DNA from 3 places in the Nakamurella sp. UYEF19 genome. Region 3 is predicted to be linked to each of the others. Evidence: riboswitches for the same ligand, from Rfam matches in the RefSeq annotation. Region 3 holds a riboswitch; each other region holds the start of a gene.
The links. A riboswitch is a leader RNA that binds a small molecule or an ion and turns the genes downstream of it on or off. The one in region 3 is predicted to bind cobalamin.
Positions count from the first base shown of each region.

Region 1: another riboswitch for cobalamin. It lies ahead of ABIB25_RS08285 (ribonucleoside-diphosphate reductase subunit alpha); the one in region 3 lies ahead of ABIB25_RS05995 (ABC transporter substrate-binding protein).
Region 2: another riboswitch for cobalamin. It lies ahead of ABIB25_RS14395 (CbtB domain-containing protein); the one in region 3 lies ahead of ABIB25_RS05995 (ABC transporter substrate-binding protein).

Region 1 is NZ_JBEPNO010000003.1:466,111-472,648, forward strand. It holds gene ABIB25_RS08285 (ribonucleoside-diphosphate reductase subunit alpha) at 1-1,410, opposite strand, end outside; cobalamin riboswitch at 1,555-1,790, opposite strand; gene ABIB25_RS08290 (DMT family transporter) at 1,878-2,780, opposite strand; gene ABIB25_RS08295 (D-alanine--D-alanine ligase family protein) at 2,832-3,896, opposite strand; gene ABIB25_RS08300 (ATP-grasp domain-containing protein) at 3,900-5,249, opposite strand; gene ABIB25_RS08305 (TauD/TfdA dioxygenase family protein) at 5,239-6,042, opposite strand; gene ABIB25_RS08310 (O-methyltransferase) at 6,102-6,538, opposite strand, start outside.
Region 2 is NZ_JBEPNO010000009.1:110,712-117,249, forward strand. It holds gene ABIB25_RS14390 (HNH endonuclease signature motif containing protein) at 1-922, shown strand, start outside; adenosylcobalamin (AdoCbl) riboswitch at 989-1,148, shown strand; gene ABIB25_RS14395 (CbtB domain-containing protein) at 1,153-1,380, shown strand; gene ABIB25_RS14400 (CbtA family protein) at 1,409-2,272, shown strand; gene ABIB25_RS14405 (hypothetical protein) at 2,247-2,972, shown strand; gene ABIB25_RS14410 (YhaZ family DNA alkylation repair protein) at 2,965-3,363, opposite strand; gene ABIB25_RS14415 (sensor histidine kinase) at 3,367-4,605, shown strand; gene ABIB25_RS14420 (flavin-containing monooxygenase) at 4,614-6,143, opposite strand; gene ABIB25_RS14425 (TerD family protein) at 6,177-6,538, opposite strand, start outside.
Region 3 is NZ_JBEPNO010000002.1:605,385-611,922, reverse strand. It holds gene ABIB25_RS06020 (bifunctional nitrate reductase/sulfite reductase flavoprotein subunit alpha) at 1-1,198, shown strand, start outside; gene ABIB25_RS06015 (TetR/AcrR family transcriptional regulator) at 1,225-1,767, opposite strand; gene ABIB25_RS06010 (potassium channel family protein) at 1,857-2,609, shown strand; gene ABIB25_RS06005 (MFS transporter) at 2,616-4,109, opposite strand; gene ABIB25_RS06000 (helix-turn-helix transcriptional regulator) at 4,171-5,172, shown strand; cobalamin riboswitch at 5,208-5,344, shown strand; gene ABIB25_RS05995 (ABC transporter substrate-binding protein) at 5,433-6,536, shown strand.

The DNA of each region.
Region 1 (6,538 bases), on a different contig from region 3:
GGTGTTCTTCCGCAGGTCGAGGAATTCCTCGACATCGATGTGCCACGTCTCCAGGTAGGCGCAGACGGCGCCCTTCCGCTTGCCACCCTGGTTGACGGCCACCGCGGTGTCGTTCGCGATCTTCAGGAACGGGACCACCCCGGAAGAGAGTCCGTTGGTGCCGCGGATGTGCGCCCCGATGCCACGCACCGGGGTCCAGTCGTTGCCGAGCCCACCGGAGAACTTCGCCAGCAGCGCGTTGTTCTTGATCGACTGGAAGATGTCGTCGAGGTCGTCGTCGACGGTGGTCAGGAAGCAGGACGACAGCTGCGGCCGGGTGGTGCCGGCGTTGAACAGGGTCGGGGTGGAGGCCATGAAGTCGAAGCTCGACAGCAGCCGGTAGAACTCGATCGCAGCGGCCTCCCGGTCCGGCTCCCGTACGGCCAGCCCCATGGCCACCCGCATGAAGAAGGCCTGCGGTAGTTCGTATCTGGTGCCGCGGTGGTGCAGGAAGTAGCGGTCGTAGAGGGTCTGCAGGCCGAGGAAGGTGAAGTCGTTGTCCCGCTGCCCATCCACCGCAGCGCTGATGCGCTCGAGATCGAACTCCGCGAGCTGCGGATCCAGCTGGCCCAACTCGATCCCCCGTGCCAGGTAGGCGGGGAGGTACTGCGCATAGCCGGCCGTCATCTGCGCGGCGGTGGCCTGTGTCGGCGCGTCGTGCAGGAAGGTCAGGGCCTCGGCCCGGAGCGTGTCGGCGAGCAGCCGCGCGGCCACCTGCGAGTAGGCCGGCTCGGTCTCCACGAGTCCGCGGGCCGCCATGATCGGCGCCAGCCCGAGTTCGACCGTCGTCATGCCGTCGTAGAGGTTCGCCTGCGTACCGGCCAGGACCAGCGCGGCATCCGTCTCGCCCAGGCCGGCGCAGGCCTCGTCGATCACCGAGCTCAGCCGTTCGCGATCCAGCCGGGCGAGCGTCCCGTCCGGCCAGGTCACCGACATCGACGTCTGGATCGGAACAGGTTGCGACACAGCGGTGTTCCGCTCGTCACGAGCACGGCGGTGCTCCTCGCGGTAGAGGATGTAGGCGCGAGCGACGGCGGCGTGACCGCCCCGCATCAGCACCAGTTCGACCTGGTCCTGCACGTCCTCGAGATTGATCTTGCCGCCCGGGGCATGGCGACGGTGCAGGGTGCCGACCACGTCGTCCGCCAGTTGGGAGACCAGCGTCCGGAGCCGTGAGGACGTCTGGGCCCTCTCGCCCTCGACGGCCAGGAACGCCTTGGTGATGGCCACGATGATCCGGCCGGCGTCGAACGGGGCGGTGGAACCGTCACGGCGGATCACCGACAGATCGGTGCGGAGCTTGAGGTCGTGACGCAGATCAACGGGGTCGGGGGCGTCGGGAAGGTGAAGACCGCGCAGGGTCTGGGTCATGCTTTCTCCTCGCGAGAAAAGACCGGTGACGGCGGATCTCGGGGAGGATGCGCAGGACCGTCCTGGAGGCAGCCCGATCGGGGTGCCCAGGATGGCCTGGAGCGCAGGGACCCTCCCACGGGGTCGACCGACGGCGCGCACCGGCTGGCGCGCGCACTGATGGCAGGTCTTCGGACTCGCGGGCACGACCGGCTTCTGACACCGATCTCCTACTGGCCGTCGCTTCCCGAACGCCGGAGCGTTCAGTGCTTCATGACGACTGTCGTTCCCACTCACCGCTGCGGGGCAGTCCCGGATTCACACCGGATTCCCTGTTGGCACGCCCTCCCCGGAATTGCTCACTCCGGGTCAGGCGAACCACCAGCAGAACGGACAGTACATGTGGGGGGCATGTCGATCAACAACCCCCACATGTCGTGTTGGGCGTGTCGTCGAGCCGAGCTGAGACGGACCGGGCCCGACCTTGCTCACTGAAGCTGATGCTGCACGGCAGAAGTGGTTCGACGCGCTCTGACAGCGCTGCCCAGCCCGACCGTGACCACGCCGACCAGTACCACCGCACCGCCGATCAATTCGCCGGCCACCGGGACCTCGTCCAGCCAGAAGTAGGCGATCAACACCGCGAACGCGGGAACGAGGTACAGCAGAGACGTCGAGGTCACCATCTCCAGACGTCCGACGGCGTAGCCCCACAGGACGAATCCGAGGGCCGACGGAAAGACGCCGAGGAAGGCCACCGACCACCACGCCCCCGCAGACGCGCTCCCCATCTGGCCCCAGGCTCCGGGAAGGGCGGGCAGCAGCATGAGAGTGCCGGCGACCATGCCGTAGGTGGCGACCTCGACGCCGCTGTAGCGACGCAGGAGCGGCTTGATCATGGGGTGGTAGATGCCCTGGACGATGGTCACACCGATCAGGATCCACACCGACGAGGACAGCGACAGTTCCGATCGTGCGGACGCGACCAGGGCGACACCGGTGATCGCCACCGCGCTGCCCACGATCTTGATCACGGTCAGCCGTTCGCCGAACGCAACCGCTGCCACCGCGACGCTGACCAGCGGAGCGGCCGCGACGATCATGCTGGCGGTACCGGCCGGCACCGTGACCTCTCCCCAGTTCAGCAGGATCTGGTAGGCGGCCATGCCGAAGAACCCGCAGCCCAGGATCAACGGGACATCCCGCAGTGCCGGGAGTTTCACCTTCAATACCGGGGCGAGCAGAAGCAGCACGGCCGCGGCCACGGACAGTCGCGCGACCGACAGACCGGCGACGCCGAACTCGGGCACCGCCACCCGCACCGCCGGGAAGGCGCCGGCCCAGAGCACGACGACACCGAGACCGGCGAACAGTGCGCGCTTGGACGTCATACCCCGAAGCCTGCGCACTTTCGTGCGGTACGTTCATTTACTTCTTCAGTACTATCTCATCATCTTCGGTGATGTGTTGGACCCCCGGAAGCTGCTCGAACGGAGACTCTCGCGCACGGCCGTCTCGAACAGCTCGTCCAGCCCGATCCCGGCCGCCTTCGCCATCATGCTGATCACGCTCTTGCGGGCGAACGAGCTGTAGAGGCCGGCCTCGAGGAACCAGGGCTGCCCGCTGGGGTCGATCCGGAAGTCGAACAGGCTGTAGTGCCGGCAGCCAAGGGCGACATGGCATTGCCGGGCCACCTCCCAGACCCGGCGGGTGATCGGATCATCGAGCGCCACCATCCACGCCCTGGTGCTGTCCTTGGCCACCAGATTCAGCTCACCCCCGCCGGTGCGGCTGATCTTGTCGTCATGGTTGCGGATCGGCTTGGTCGCGCTGTCGACGTTGTACTCCTCGAGGGGCAGACAGATCAGCTCACCGTCCCGGACGATGATGCCGCAGCGCACTTCCCGCCCCAGTTGGACGAACGACTCGACCAGGGCCTCGTCGGAATGCTCGAGAGCCGCGTCCAACGCCTCCGCGAATTCGTGGGGCGCGCGCACGAGGGTCACTCCGAGCGAGTTGTCCCCGTCCACCGGTTTCACCACCACCGGAAGGGCCAACGACGGCCGGTCGCCGCGGCGAACCGTCTCCCCGGCAGGCACCAGGACACCGGCCGCAGCGACCACCGCCTTCGCGTGTGCCTTGTTCGCAGTCAGGGCCATCACCTCTGGCCTGTTCCCGACGAAGGGAACACCCAGCACATCGAACAGACTGCGGTAGGACGTCATGCCGGGAACGCAGAACATCTGCGGCACCACGACACCGGGCGCCATCGCGGCGATGTGCCGGATCGCGTCGCCAACCGACATCGCCGCCGCCGCGGAGATGGCCGCCTGGCTCAGGTCTACGGGAAAGCGCCATAGCAGATCCGGTGTGACATAGGCGATGTGGAAGTCGTAGCGCTCGCTGTCGGCGGTCGCCTCCAGGCAGTCCGCGGCATAGAGGCGGGACAGGTCGGCCAGGAAATCGCTGACGGCCGACCCGGTGAGGTGCAGCACCCGGAGCGTCACGGTTCAATCCCCCGACGGCTCGACGAGCTTGCCGATGTTGAAATCGATGCGGATCCAGCTCTTGCGCTGCCGCAGGTTGTTCAGCAGCAGCCAGGGGATCTGGACGTGATGCAACATCAGGAACGGCAGCGGATCATCCCAGTCGAAGATCGCATCCTTGCCGCGGAAGATCGTCCTGAGCCGCGAGGCGACGTGCGTCGGCCGGGTCAGGAGTCGCCAGACCTCGTGGTAGATCCAGTATGTCGGCCGACTGCCGGGCAGCGGCGTGATCATCGGGTGGTCGTCGTCCAGGTAGGCGTTCGCCAGATCCGGGTGGTCGTAGAACATGGTGATCGCAGAGTGGGTGCGGGGATTGCACTCGATGGCGTAGACCTGCCCGTCGTCGGCCTCGATGAAGTCGAAGCTCACCTGCCCGGTCAGCTTCAACGGCTCGACGAACTTCCTGACCCAGTCCTCGATCTCGGGCTTGTCGACCATCTCGTAGTTGATCTGGAAGGCGGAGGACTCGCAGCAGCAGTAGACCTGGATCCGGCCCTCCCGCACGGTGCTGTGCGTGCAGTACTCCTGACCTTTGATCATCGCCTGCATGATCCACGGCGAATCGCCGCCGATGGGCTTGGACCGGGCGAAAGCCGCTGTCGCCTCACGGGTGGGGCGCGGTAACGTCGTCAGGTCCATCCGATGCACCGGGTCGTACGGGATGCTCTTGAGGATGTAGGAGTTCTCGGCCTCGGCGAAATCGAACTCCGCCACCTGCTCCGGCGAGGTGATCCGATGGGAGTCAGGTACCGACACCCCCAGAGATGCTGCCATGGCGGAGAATTCGTATTTGTCGTCAAGACCGGAGATCATGTCGAGATCGCAGTGCAGGACCTCGCAGTACTCCGAGAGAGCGGGCTTGGCAAGGGCGTCGTAGTAGCTGGCCACCGGGCTGCAGACCGGGACGTAGACGTCGACCGCCTCTTTCCGCACGATGTCGACCAACGCCTGGACGTACTCGGGTGACTGGGGTTTCGGAACAGCGTAGAAACGATCGACGGATCGGGAGAATCGGTGCCCCGTGAAGCGGTACTTGTGCGACTCGATCATGATCACGCGGTGGCCGGCGGCGTGGAACGAGCGAGCGAGTTGCAACGACTTGGTCATCTTCCCGCCGCTGACCATGATCGTACGAGGACGCGACACCGTCTGCTGCGGCTTTCGGATGACGCTCGACCGGACCAGGGCAACGGCGGTGAGCGCCAGGTTGACCGGGAGGGCTACCTGTAGAAGTGCCAGCACCCCAACGGTTCTACCGACGGTCCGCAGCTGTTGAACCGCCTCGGCGCGAGGGGTGGCCGGTTCAGTCGACATGCGGGAACGTCCCGTCCCGATGTTTCGTCCCGGTCGCCACCATCCCGCGGTGCATGACCCGGTCTCCGATGACGTCGGCGTGGTCTGCCCGGTGCAGTACGCAACCGTTGTCCCACATGACGACATCACCCGGCGCCCAGGCATGGCGGTAGGTGTTGTGCGGTGCGGTCGAGTGGGCGTAGAGGAACTCGATCATGTCCTTACCCTTGGCATCGTCCATGCCGCTGATCGAGACACACCGGGCCGGCGTGGAGAGGTAGAGCGCCGTCCGGCCGGAGATGGGGTGCCGACGGAAGACGGGATGGTCGGCTTCCGTCTCGGCGTCCTCGTCGAGATCCAGACCTGTCATCACATGGCGGATCGTGCGGCCCTCGAGGTCCGAGCGAACCTCCGGCGGCAACGTCTCGTACGCCCGGTACTGGTTGGTGAACAGCGTTTCGCCTCCCTGCGAGGGAATCTCGACGGCCCTCAACGCCGTGTAGGTGGGCGGGTGACTGACGTAACTGGTGTCGACGTGGAACACACTGCGCGGCGGAGTCTCCCGGCCGACGTTGCTGATCACGTTCAGGTCGGGGAACCCGTCGACCGGAGTCTCGCCGATCGAGAGCATCAGGTCGCCGAACTGCTGCAGGAAACCGATGAACTCGGTGTCGTCGAGCTGCTGACCGGGTAGCACTGCGACGCCATGCTCGGACAGCAGTTCTTCCAGCCTCGAAACCGCAGCGGCATCGACGTCGGTGAGCGGCAGATCGGTGACCTCGACCCCGATGGGGTTCAGGATGTGGTGGAGCATGTGCTTTCCCCTTCAGGAGTTCTGCGGACGGCCGCGAGCTGGTTCTCCGGGCCTCCGGTTCAGGCGGTGTCGACCCGCCGGATCAAGGTCAGTCCGTCCCGCAGCGGGACGATCACCTGTTCGACCCGTGGGTCGGCGGCAACGGCCCGGTTGAACCCGGCGATCGCCGCGCCGTTGGCGGTCGCTTCACCCGCCGTCCACGGCTGACCCTGCATCAGCGTGTTGTCGACGCAGACGAGGGCGTGCGGAGCCAGCAGCCCAGCATCGAGCAGCGTTTCGAAGTAGTCGAGGTAGCCGGCCTTGTCCGCATCGATGAAGACCAGGTCGAAGGCCTCACCCTGGCGCGACAATGCCTGCAGGGTCGGCAATGCCGGCCCCACCTCGACGATGATCTTGTCGCCATCGGCGGAATCGAGGAAGCAGCGCTGCGCGAAGGCGGCAACTTCGGGATCGATCTCGCAGGCGATGACCCGTCCGTCCGGAGGCAGCGCCTCGG
Region 2 (6,538 bases), on a different contig from region 3:
CTCCGCGGTTCGGCGAGCACCCGATCCATCGGTGAGCTGCGTCGATGCGCTGCTCCGCGTCGCGCGCGGGTTCTTGGCCGGCAGCCCCGCGGATCCGTCCGGCGAGGATCGCCATCTGGTCGTGGTGCACGTCGATGCCCGCCTTCTCGCCGAGACGGTCGGACTGCCGGTCCCCGAGTCGGTGGCGCCTGAATCGGTAGCGCCTGAGCCACTGAGTTCCCCATCGGAGGCGCCGCCGGCGGCCGAAAGGCTGCGGGCCGCAGACGAGCACGAGCACCTGGACGTCTCGGCGGTCCCCGCGGAGAAATGCTGCGAGGTCGCCCGCATCGGTGGCGTCGCACCGGGAACGGCGGCGAGGCTGGCGTGCGACGCGATGGTCGTCGCCATGGTCCGCGGTCACGCGGGCGCGGTCCTGAACTACGGCCGCAGGCGACGGCTGGTTTCGCCGCACCAACGGAGGGCCCTGATGGTCCGGGACGGCAGCTGTCAGTTCCCGTCCTGTGCCCGGACGACGCACCTCGTGGCCCACCACGTGCAGCACTGGGCCGCCGGTGGTACGACGGATCTCGGCAATCTGGTTCTGCTGTGCCAGCTCCACCACATGGCAGTCCACGAAGCCGGTTTCGGCGTCGCAGCCGCGGCGGACTCGACGAAGTCGGTACCCCGGTGGCAGTTCACCGACCCCGGAGGCATCGTGCTCGAGCCCGGTCGCTTCCGTGTCGATCAAGGCGACGGGTCCGGGTTCAGGACTACCTTCCCGTTGGACCGGGATCTGGACGAGATCACCCGGTGGACAGATCGTGGGTCCGAAGCCATCCGCCCGCGGTGGGCCGGAGAGAAGGTCAGCATCGGTGACATCGTCGACGTCCTACTGCGAAACACTCTTGACAGCAACCCCATCGACCGTCAGAAGGCGGCGTGATCGGACCGTTGTGGGGCCATGGCCCGGGGGCGCCCGTGGGGCCATTGCTCTGCGCGCACCCGGGGGGCTACGGTTTGGGCTCGTGAAGGTGTGAGGAAGCCGGTGTAAATCCGGCACGGTCGCGCCACTGTGAGCAGCGTTCGGGGTCTCCCCGGTTTCTGTGAGTCAGGTCTTCCGCCTTCACGTGCCCCCTCGATCACGGGACGCAGAATCCCGGAAGGAGCTCCACCATGACCACTGCTGCCACCAGCGTGGCGTCACCGACGGCCATCCCCACCCAGGTCGTCATCCCACTGTCCAAGGCTGCAGCCTGGCTGATCACGGCCACATCCCTGGCGCTCGCCGTGTACTACTTCGTGGGCATCGACCAGGGCGCCACCTCGGTCTTCGGGAGCAACACCGCCATCCACGAATTCGTGCACGACGCACGCCACTTCCTCGGCTTCCCCTGTCACTGAGCCGATCTCAGTCACCGAGCCCGTGAACATCGCAGCCAAATTGATTCTCAGAGGCCTGCTGGTCGGCGCCATCGCCGGCCTGTTGGCGCTCGCCTTCACTCGCATCTTCGCCGAACCGGTGATCAACAGGGCGATCGACTACGAATCCGCACGGGACGAGGCGCAGCACGCCTTGGACAAGGCTGCGGGCCTGCCCGTCGACGAACACGGCCACGACATCTTCAGCCGGACGATCCAGGCCAATCTCGGCATCGGAGTGGGGATGATCCTCTTCGGTGCTGCCGTTGGCACCCTGTTCGCGGTGGTCTACACCGTGTCCCTCGGCCGGGTGGGCGCGCTCCGGCCTCGGACGCTCGCAGTCCTCGTCGCAGGCGGAGGATTCCTCGCGCTCTACCTGGTGCCGTTTCTTGCCTATCCGGCCAACCCTCCGGCCATCGGCCACAAGGACACGATCAAGGAACGCAGCGTTCTGTATCTGCTGATGGTGGCCGCCGCAATCGTGTTCCTCGCGTTCGCCGTGCTGCTCGGCAAGCGGCTGACGGCACGCTTCGGCCACTGGAACGCGCCACTGATCGCCGCGGCGGCCTATGTCGTCGTGATCGGCGCGGCGACAGCCCTGTTGCCGTCATTCGGGATGCTCGCCACGAACGTCCAGCACTACGGGGCGCAGGCCACCGAGACGCCACTGCCCCTGCTGGATACCAAGGGCACCATCGTCTTCCCCGGTTTCCCGGCCGACGATCTGATCCAGTTCCGACTGTATTCGGTGGGCGCCCAGCTCGTCCTCTGGGCGGCCATCGGGTTGCTGTTCGCTCCGCTGGCCCACCGGGTGCTGGAACCGACGGACCGTCTTCGACAGGCGTCAGGTGATCGGGAGAAAGCGGCTGTCTGACGACGTCATCGACGAGATCGCTGATCTCGGACCGCATTTCGCAATGGAGATCAGCGATCCCGATAGCGGCGACGGCAACAACAGCAGCAACAACGGTGATCCCTGGCAACCGATTGGTGCCTTGATCGATGGCTCCGCAACTCTTCTGACGCGCTACCGGCAGGTCCAGGACGCACTGACCGCGATGTCCGGGGCACCGGTCGAACTGCGGGTCGCCGCCTCGGTGGGTCATCTCGGTCTCGTCGCCAGGTTGGTCTGCCCGGCGTTCGGAGCTGCGCTCCTCGGCTACCGGCTCGACCTCACCGGGGTGAGGTGGCAGCCGGTGGTGGGCGGAATCCTGCCGCTCTCCGTTCCGCGCTCCGCGCTGACACCGGGGATCGGGACGACCCAAATCGTCGGTGCGCCGATCATCGACCTGCTCGACCGGACGAACGGACTTTCTGTCTCTCGGAAAGTACTGTGGGGCAACGTATTCTCGGCCGTGAACGGGGCCGCTAACACCGTCTCCAGTATCCGACCCGATCTGGCCGACCGAGCTCGCGCGCTCGCCGGCGAAGTGCTTGCCGGATCACCCCTTCGCGACACGTTCGTCGGGACCCCGGGCCGCGACGGCCGCCGGCGGAGCTGCTGCCTGATCTACCGGATCGCCCCACCGAACAGTGGAAGTTATTGCGGCGACTGCATTCTCGCGGTCAACTGAGCAAATCGACCGCGGCACTTCCGGACGGTCTTCCGTTGATCTGCAACTCGATGCGGTGTCTACCGGGGTAGTGCACGCGAGTGGTGATGGGCCGGAACGAATGTCGTTTGACGATGGCCAGATCCTGCCCACCCGGAAGATCACGTACCGCGAGCTTGAAGACCTTCGGCGACGTGGAGCCATTCGCCTTGACGAAATGCACCACGTAGTCGATAGCCAGGTGGACGATTTCCGGTCCGTCGTGACGAAGGCCGAACGACAGTTCCACGACCTCGCCCATCGTCACTGCCGACCGATCGAGCACCAGCGGCGAGACCTGCAGACCTGCGACCTCGGGAAAGCCCATCAGCCGCAACGCCTCCGGATGTCCCTGCTTGATCAGCGTCCGCATCGCATGTCGGACGAGTCGTGCGGTGGTCAGGGCCGGCGCACCCAGCCATCGCTCAGCCGTGCGGAGCGCGAGATCGGCCTCGAGCCGACTGAGATCCCGGTGCTGGCCCTGTCCCCGGTGTCGGCCACGGCCGCCGCCGTGGCCGGCGTCCGCGAGGCCGGTTACGTGGTCTGGGTGACGATGCCCGGTTCGCCGACGATCGGCACGGATCCCGCCGTCGGCGCTCTCGACGGCCCGGATTCGAGGACTGCGCAGGTCACCGAGGTCGCCGCCGCCGCCGGGGCTCCCGGCGGCGTCCTGATCGTCCAGCCGGTCGCCAGATCCGAAGGGGAATCGGTGATCCGGCTGCTCGTCACCGATGACGACCTGTCCGCCGGCGTGCGCCGGATCTGGCTGCTGCTGGGCGGGATCGGCCTCGTCCTCTTCCTGCTGTCGATCTTCGTCGCCGATCGGCTGGCCCGCGCGATGACGAGGCCTATCACCCGGCTCGCCGAGACCGCGGAGCTGCTCGGTCGAGGCGACGTCGGCGCGCGGGTGCAGCCTGCCGGCCCGCCCGAGGTCGCCTCCGTCGGTGCGGCACTGAATCGGCTCGGCGGGCGCATCGGTGATCTGCTGATCAGCGAACGGGAGTCGGTGGCCGACCTCCGACATCGCCTCCGGACCCCGGTGACGGCTCTCCGTCTCGACGTCGAAGGTCTCACCGACGATGACGCCCGCGGTCGGCTCGCCGCCGATGTGGACGCACTCGACCGCGCCGTCGACGAGGTCATCCGCTCGGCCCGGCGTGCCACCGATCCGGACGCGGCCACCTGTGATGCAGCGGCGGTGGTTCGCGACCGCATGGTCTTCTGGTCGGTGCTCGCCACCCATCAGCACCGGCCGGTGACGACGTCGGTCACCGCTTCCCCGGTGCCGGTCCGCGCGGCGGCGAGCGACCTCGCCGCCGCTCTGGACTCGTTGGTGGGCAACGTCTTCGCCCACACCGGTGATGACGTGGCCTTCGAGGTGAGGTGCTCGTCCGCGTCCGGTGGAGGAGCGGTCGTCGCGGTGCTGGACGCGGGACCGGGATTCGCGCCGGGGGCCGGACGACGGGGCGAATCGGGCGGCGGATCGACCGGTCTCGGCCTCGACATCGCCCGTCAGATCGCGGAGTCTTCGGGCGGATCGCTGACGGTCGCCAGGTCCGCGGACGGCCGCACAGCGGTGACGATCGAGCTCGGCCCGATGGTGACGGGTGGATGACCCGTTCGTCAGGAGCGCCTCCGCGGCTCGCTGCCGGTGCCTCCGCTGACCCTGGATCCGACCCCGATCGGCGGCTGAACGGACCGGAACTCCATCTGCTCCGTGATCGACCCGAAGCGCAGCGCCGGCAGGTCACGCAGGTAGTTCATCGTCACCCGCCAGGGGGCGACGGTCCCCTGCTGCGGGAAGTCCTTGACCGACCTCCGGACGTAACCGGCTGCGAAGTCCAGGAACTGGACCCCCGGCACCGAAGGGTCGGCCACCGGAACTGCTGCAGCGTAGTGCTTCTCCCGCATCAGGTTCAGCAGCCGACAGACGTACTCCGAGGTCAGGTCGACCTTCAGCGTCCAGGACGCGTTCGTGTAGCCGATCGCGAAGGCGAAGTTCGGCACCCCGGCGAGCATCATGCTCTTGTAGGCCATGCTCGCCGGCAGGTCGACGTCCTGCCCGTCCACCGACAACTGCATCCCGCCGAACGCCAGCAGATTGAGACCGGTTGCGGTCACGACGATGTCGGCCTCCAGCACATCCCCCGAGGCCAGCCGCACCCCGGTCGGGACGAACTCGGCGATCTGGTCGGTCACCATCGTCGCGGTGCCGTCGGACAGCGAGCGGAACAGATCGCCGTCCGGCACGACGCACAGCCGCTGGTCCCATGGGTTGTACCGGGGCGTGAAGTGGGTGGCGACGTCGAATCCCGGCGGCAGCTGACGCCTCACCCCGCGGAGCAGGAACTTCTTCGCCGCCTTCGGCCAGCGGCGGGTGATCCGGTAGCTCGCCATCGTGGTCAAGACGTTCTTCCAGCGGGACATCAGGAAGGCCGGACCGGCCGGCAGGATCCGCCGTGCCCGGTCGTTGAAGGCGTCCTCGGCGGGAAGCGAGATGACATAGGTCGGCGACCGCTGCACCAGGGTCACCCCGTCGGCCGTGCGCGCCATCGCGGGTACCAGCGTCATCGCGGTCGCACCACTGCCGATCACCACCACCTTCTTGCCCGCATGGTCCAGGTCCGCCGGCCACTCCTGGGGGTGGACCAACTGCCCGGTGAAGGAATCGACGCCCGGCCAGTCCGGCTGAAAACCCTTGTCGTAGCGGTAGTACCCGCTGCAGCAGTAGAGGAAGCGGCACGTCATCCGGACCGCGTCCTCGCCCTGCTGGATCTGCAGCGTCCACCGGGAATCCACGGAGGACCATTCCGCCCGAACCACCCGCCGCCCGAATTGGATCCGGCGGTCGATGCCCTGCTCACGGGCGGTGTCGCGAACGTAGCGCAGGATCGAGGGTCCGTCGGCGATCGCTGCGCTCCCGGCCCACGGCCGCAGTCGGTACCCGAGCGTGAGCATGTCGGAGTCGGAGCGGACCCCCGGATACCGGAAGAGGTCCCAGGTCCCGCCGATGCTGTCGCGGCCTTCGAGGATCGTGTACGTGAGATCGGGGCACTTGGTCTGGAGATGGTGCGCCGCACCGATTCCGGACAGACCGGCACCCACGATCACCACATCGACGTGCTCGGTGATCGTGGGGCTCGGATCAGGCATTCCACCACGGTACGTGCAGACGGATCACACTGATCAGACCGTGACGCCGTAATCCCTGGCGATCCCGGTGAGGCCGGAGGCGTAGCCCTGGCCGACGGCCCGGAACTTCCACTCGGCTCCGTTGCGGTAGATCTCGCCGAAGACCATGGCCGTCTCGCTCGAGGCGTCCTCGGTGAGGTCGTAGCGGGTGATCTCGGTGCCGTTCGCCTGGTTGACGATGCGGATGAACGCATTGCGGACCTGGCCGAAGCCCTGCTGGCGGACCTCCGCGTCGTAGACGCTGACCGGGAAGACGATCTTGTCGATCTCGGCTGGAACGGCGGCCAGGTTGACCTTGATCGACTCGTCGTCGCCGTCGCCCTCACCGGTGAGGTTGTCACCGGTGTGCTCGACGG
Region 3 (6,538 bases):
GGTCGGGCCGACCGGCCCTGTCACCACGATCCCCCGGCAGCAACAGGTGGACCGCAGGGTCGAGAGCCCGCCTGCCCCGGCCTTCACCCGTTCGAACCCGATCAACGCGGTGCTGGTCCGCAACGAGATCCTCACCGGTCCGGATTCGGCCAAGGAAGTCCGGCAGTTCGGCTTCGATCTCCTGGATGCACCGGTCACCTACCAGGTCGGTGACGCGCTCGGCATCTTCGCCGCCAACAGTCCGGAGACCGTGCAGCGTTGGCTGGAGATGACCGGACTCAACGGCGATGTCAACGCCACCGCCGGCGACGACCGCGGCCCCTTGAGGGAGTTGCTCCGCACGCACTACGACATCACGAAGGTCACCCCCGAACTGCTCAGGTTCGCGGCCGCCCGCAATCCTGACGAGACACTGGTGAAGTTGCTGCGCCAGGACAACGAGGTCGAGCTGAACGGATGGCTGTGGGGCCGCCATGCCATCGATCTGCTCGAGGCCCACGCGGTGACCGCGGACCTGTTCGAGTGGCAGGCCGTGCTCAAGAAGCTTCAACCGCGGCAGTACTCGATCTCCTCCAGCCCGAAGGTCGACCCGCGCGAGATCCAGCTGACCGTCTCCGTACTCCGGTACGACTCGCCCCGCGGCCAGGTCCGCGGCGGGTTGTGCTCGACGTTCCTCGCCGACCGCGCGTCAACGGCACCGATCCCGATCTACCTCCAGGCATCACCGCATTTCCGGCCGCCGAAGGATCCGTCCACCCCGATGATGATGATCGGTCCCGGTACCGGTGTCGCGCCCTTCCGAGCCTTCCTGCACGACCGGCGGGCGGCCGGTGCGACCGGCCGCAACTGGCTGTTCTTCGGCGACCAGCACGCCACCGAGAACTTCTACTACAGAAGCGAACTCGAGCAGTTCTTCGGCGAAGGTTTGCTGACGCGCCTCGATCTCGCCTTCTCGCGGGATCAGCGCCAACGGATCTACGTCCAGGACCGCATGCTCGAGCACGGCGCCGAACTCTGGCGCTGGATCCAGGACGGCGCAGCGGTCTACGTCTGCGGCGATGCCACCAGGATGGCCAAGGACGTCGACGCGACGCTGCTGACCGTCGCCAGAACGCACGGCCATCTGTCGGAGGTCCAGGCGGCCGAATTCCGCAAACAATTGATCAAAGACGGGCGCTACCACCGCGACGTGTACTGAGCTGCGGCGCGAAATGGAAGCCGAACTCACCGACGAGGCCTACCCAGCACTGTGGACGACTCATCCGCGCGTTCTGCAAGATTGTGGACATCTGCGGCAGCCGACCCGGTCAATGAGCTACGGAGGGGTCGATACCGAGGCACGCATGGGACATCGCACCCCAGAGCTCGGCAGGCCGTTCGTCGGAGAGGCCGCTCCGGAAGAACGATGTCGACTGGGTAGACGGCCAGCACTGCACGATCACCGATCGCCACCTGGATGTGATCCGCGATCAACGCCGACAACGTGGTGGCGGCGTCGCCCGACCCCTCGACGATGCGGGCGGCGCTGCTGCCGACTCGGTCCATCAAGGAGTCCAGCAGAGCGACCAGGATCGCGTCCTCGCTCTCGAAGTGCCGGTAGACCCCGGAACCGACAATGCCTGCCTCTGCTCCGATATCGGCCATCGAGATGGTGCCGAAGTCGCGATCGGCGGCCAGCTCGGCGGCGGCGGCGAGGATGCGTCGCGACAGTTCTGAGAGCCCGCCCATCAAGCGCAACGCGATCCGGTCGACACCGACGACGGGCACGCCGCATTGGAAGCATCCGCAGCACTGCCCCCGACTGCACCTGAGTGTCCGTGTGCCACCTGGATACGTTTGCGTGCGATCCTCCACCGATGGATCAGAAACGATGGGCGACGATCTCCGACGGGCCCTTGATGACGGCGGCGATCGTCTTCCTGGCCGCGTACTCCTGGCAGGTGCTGGGGCGGCCCCATCCGGATGTCGACGACTGGCTGGAGATCGTCGAATGGATCACCTGGGCCGCATTCCTCATCGACTACGTCATGCGGCTCAAGCTGGCTGACCCCCGGGCCCAGTGGTTCTGGCGGCATCTGCTCGACCTGGCCGCCGTCGCGCTACCGATTCTTCGACCACTGCGGCTGCTTCGCCTGATAGCGCTGCTCTCGGTCTTCCAACGTGCCGCCGGCAACGGCCTGCGAGGTCGGGTGGTCACCTACGCCATCGGTTCGACGGTGGTGCTCGTCTACATTGCGGCCCTGTCGGTCCTGGAAGCCGAACGCGCCGATCCGGGGGCGACCATCAGGAGTTTCGGCGATGCGGTGTGGTGGGCCTCAGCGACGATCACCACAGTCGGCTATGGAGACCTGACGCCGCACACCACCACCGGCCGCATGATCGCCGTAGCCCTGATGATCGGGGGCATCGCCCTTCTGGGAACGATCACCGCGACCATCGCCTCCTGGCTGGTCCAGCAGGTGGCCGACAAGGACGAGGCGAGCCAGATCGCCAGTCGGGCCCAGGTCGCCGAACTCGCCGACCGCATCCAGGAGCTCACCGACCTGCTGGCGGTCGACGGCCGGGGTGCCGGTCTCGCTCCGAGCGGGACCGGCCCACCCCCAGGCTGACCGGCCCTACCCGTGCTCGTTCGTCGAAGCGGCGCGGGCCGGGAGCAGCAGCATGAGCGCCGCCGCGAGGACGTAGAAGCCGATCTGCCACGGCACGATGGCGGCAAAAGCGTTGCTGTAGGCGGAGAGTGGTGTTCCGCCGCCTTGAAGGTCCAGATCGAGTCGCGCGAAGAACAGCACGCCGAGCAGGGCCACGCCCACCGCTCCGCCGATCTGGTTGATCATCGTCAGGAGGCCGCCGGCGGCGCCCGCGTGGCGCCGCGGCACGCCGGCCAGCACGACGTTCACCAACGACGGCGCAGTCAGGCCGAGACCGAGACCACCGAGGAACAGGGGCAGCGCCAGCAGCCAGTAGCCGGGGTTGCCGTTACCGTCGACGACCAGCAGGAGGACGACCTGGGACACCGCCATCACCAGCGCTCCGGAGATCAGAAGTGGCCGCCCGGCCCGGGCGGCCAGTTGCACACCGATCCCGGAGGTGACCATCGATCCGATCGCGTACGGAAAAATGACGAGTCCGGTTTCCCAGGCGCTGCGACCGGTTCCGAGTTGCAGGTAGAGGGAGAGCAGGAGGAAGAACGAGCCGATCGCGCCGAAGAACAGCAGGGAGACGGCCAGCCCGCCCGCGAAGGCACGGATGCGGAGGAGCGCGGGATCGAGGATCGGCTGCCCGCCGTTTCGCACCAGACGCTGTTCACGCCAGAGAAACAGTCCGCCAACGGGTATGGCCGCTACCAGCATTGCCCAACCCCACCAAGGCCAACCCCACTCCCGGCCCTGCACCAGCGGCAGCAGGACGAGGACAGCGGCCACGGCCACCAGCACTGCGCCGACCAGGTCGAGCCGCGTCCGGCAGGTCGAACTGGATTCCGGCAGGTACCGGACACCCAGGACCAGCCCGACCACCGCGATCGGCACGTTGACCCCGAAAATCGTCCGCCACCCCAGTCCGAACAGATCGGCATCCACCAACAGGCCGCCGAGCAGCGGCCCGGCCACCGACGCCAGTCCGAGGACTGCCCCGTAGGCGCCGAAGGCCTTGGCCGTGAATGCCGGCGCGAAGGTCGACCGGATGATGCCGAAGACCTGCGGCACCATCATTCCGCCGGCGAGGCCCTGCACGACCCGGGTGGTGATCAGCAGTCCGGCCGTCGGCGCCAGGGCGCACAACGCCGAGGCGATCGCGAAGGCAGCCAGGCCGACCAGGAAGATCCGCCGTCGACCGAACTGGTCGCCGATGCGGCCCCCGGTGATCAACCCCGCGCCGAGCGCGAGCGTGTAACCGGCGAGGGTCCACTGCAGGGCAGCCTCGCCGACACCGAGATCCAGCGCGATCGCCGGGGCGGCGACGCTGACGATCGTGGCGTCGAGCAGTTCCATGAACGAGGCCATCAACACCACGGCCAGCGCGATGGTGGCCGATCGGCCCGATAGTGCTGGCCTCGGCGCGGTTTCGGTGCGGACATCCTGTTCGCCCTCGGGGGCGTTCGTTTTGGTCATGGGCCGACCGTGCTCGGAGAAGCGGCCTGGTACTGGCCGCTATTTCTGCCACACTCCAGAAATGCGAGAAACTTCCGCCCGGTTACTGCTGTTGCTGTCGCTGCTGCAGGCACGGCGCGAATGGGCCGGATCGACGCTCGCCGACCGGCTCGCGGTCAGCATGCGGACCGTGCGGCGCGACGTCGACCGACTCCGTGCTCTCGGCTACCCCGTCTCCGTCACCAAAGGACCGGGCAGTAGCTACCGCCTCGATGCGGGCGCCGACCTGCCTCCCCTGCTGTTCGACGACGAGCAGGCCGTGGCGGTGGCCCTTGCCCTGCAGACGGCACCGACCACGGTCGCCGGTATCGACGACGCCGCGGCCCGAGCACTCACCACCATCCGCCAGGTGATGCCGGCACGTCTGCGCCACCAGATCGACGCCGTGGAGATCACGGCCGTCGGCAGCACACGAGATCCGATGCGGCCGCAAGTCGATCCGAAGGTCCTCGTCGCCGTCGGCACCGCCATGCGCAATCGCGAGGTGCTCCGGTTCGACTACGCCTCCGCTCCCGACCATGCCGACGCACGGCACGACGTGACCGCCTTCTTCCCACCCCGGCGGGTCGAGCCACACCACCTCGTCATGTGGAGTGCGCGGTGGTACCTGGTGGCCTGGGACCTGGACCGGGCCGACTGGCGCACCTTCCGCGTCGATCGCCTCACTCCGCGTTTCGGAACAGGCCCGCGGTTCGACCGCCGCGAACTACCCGCGGATGATGTCGGTCACTACGTGACACGGCAATTCGATCGCGGCTCGACCCGGCGGCGCTGGCCCTGCCAGGGCTTCGTGGAGCTCGACGCGCCCGCCACTCTTGTCGCACGGTGGGCACCGGAGGGCGCCACTGTGGAGGAAACCTCCGAGAACACCTGCACCCTCGGCCTCGGCGCGTGGTCATGGGTCGGCCTGGCCGCCCTCGTCAGCACCTTCGCTGCGGACTTCGAGGTGATGGGCCCGCCCGAGCTTGCCGCGGCCTGCGTCGAACTCGCCGAACGCTATGCCGCGGCCGGGCATCGCGGCTGACATCCCCGTCGCTCCGCTCGCCCCGGTTGACGGTGTTCCGTCGCCGACCGTAGGGTCGCGAGGACTGCTCCCCGTCAGCGAAGTCCGGTGCGAAACCGGCGCTGTCCCGCAACTGTGGTCCTCCGTGCTCCGGCCCGGGGGCTAGCCAGGTCGCCTGACGGGTGGGCGTGATCAACCGGCCTCGAGGAATGGGCCCCGGTTGGCGGCAGCTCTCCTGCCGTCGAGCGAGGCTTCCCTCGACAATCTGCAAGAGGGACACCATGCGTTTCGAGTCAGGGCGTTTCGAGTCAGGGCGTTTCAAGTCAGGGCGTTTCAAGTCAGGAACCGCCGCCGCAATCGTGGCCGTGTGCGCGCTGCTCTCCGGGTGCGGCACCTCGAGCGGGACGACCGCCTCCTCCGCAACCACCATTCCCACCGCGGTGGGGTCGTCCCCCACAGTCGCGTCCGCGCCGGCGTCGTCGATTCCATCGTCGTCGGTTCCGGCGTCGTCGGCCCCGGCTGCAACATCCAGCGCCCCCGCAAGCTCGGCTGCGACGTCCAGCGCCCCCGCAAGCTCGAGCGAACCGGCACAGTCAACGCCCGCCGACTCGGCCCCGAAGCGGATCGTCTCGCTATCCGCGAGCGCCACCGAGGACCTGTACGCGATCGGCGCCGGCGCCCAGGTGGTGGCGGTGGACAGCAACTCCAACTACCCGGCCGGCGTGCCGACCACCAAGCTGTCCGCCTACGAGCCGAACGTGGAATCGATCGCGAAGTACAGCCCGGACCTGGTTGTGCTCTCGGACGACATCAACAACATCAAGGCCCAGCTGACCAAGCTGAAGATCCCGGTCCTGGTGGAACCGGCCGCGACGTCGCTGGACGACACCTACCGGCAGATCCAGTCGCTGGGAACGGCCACCGGCCACACCGCCGCGGCGATCAGGACGGTCAACGACATGCGCGCGAAGATCACCGCTCTGATCGCTACCGTGCCGAAGCGCACCAGCCCGCTGACCTACTTCCACGAACTCGACAACACCCTCTACACGGCATCCTCGAAGACCTTCGTGGGCCAGCTCTACACGCTGGCAGGTCTGAAGAACATCGCCGACGCCGACAACCCGAAAGCGACCCCGTACCCGCAGCTGTCGGCCGAGTACCTGGTGAAGGCCGACCCCGACCTCGTCTTCCTGGCCGACACCAAGTGCTGCCAGCAGAGCGCAACGACATTCGCTGCTCGGCCTGGCTTCTCGGTCCTGTCCGCGGTGGGCGCCAAGCAGGTGGTCTCCCTGGACGACGACGTGGCCAGCCGCTGGGGGCCGCGTGTCGTCAACCTGCTGGCGGCCATCATCAAGGCCGTGAAGTCCGTCCGGACGTCCTGACC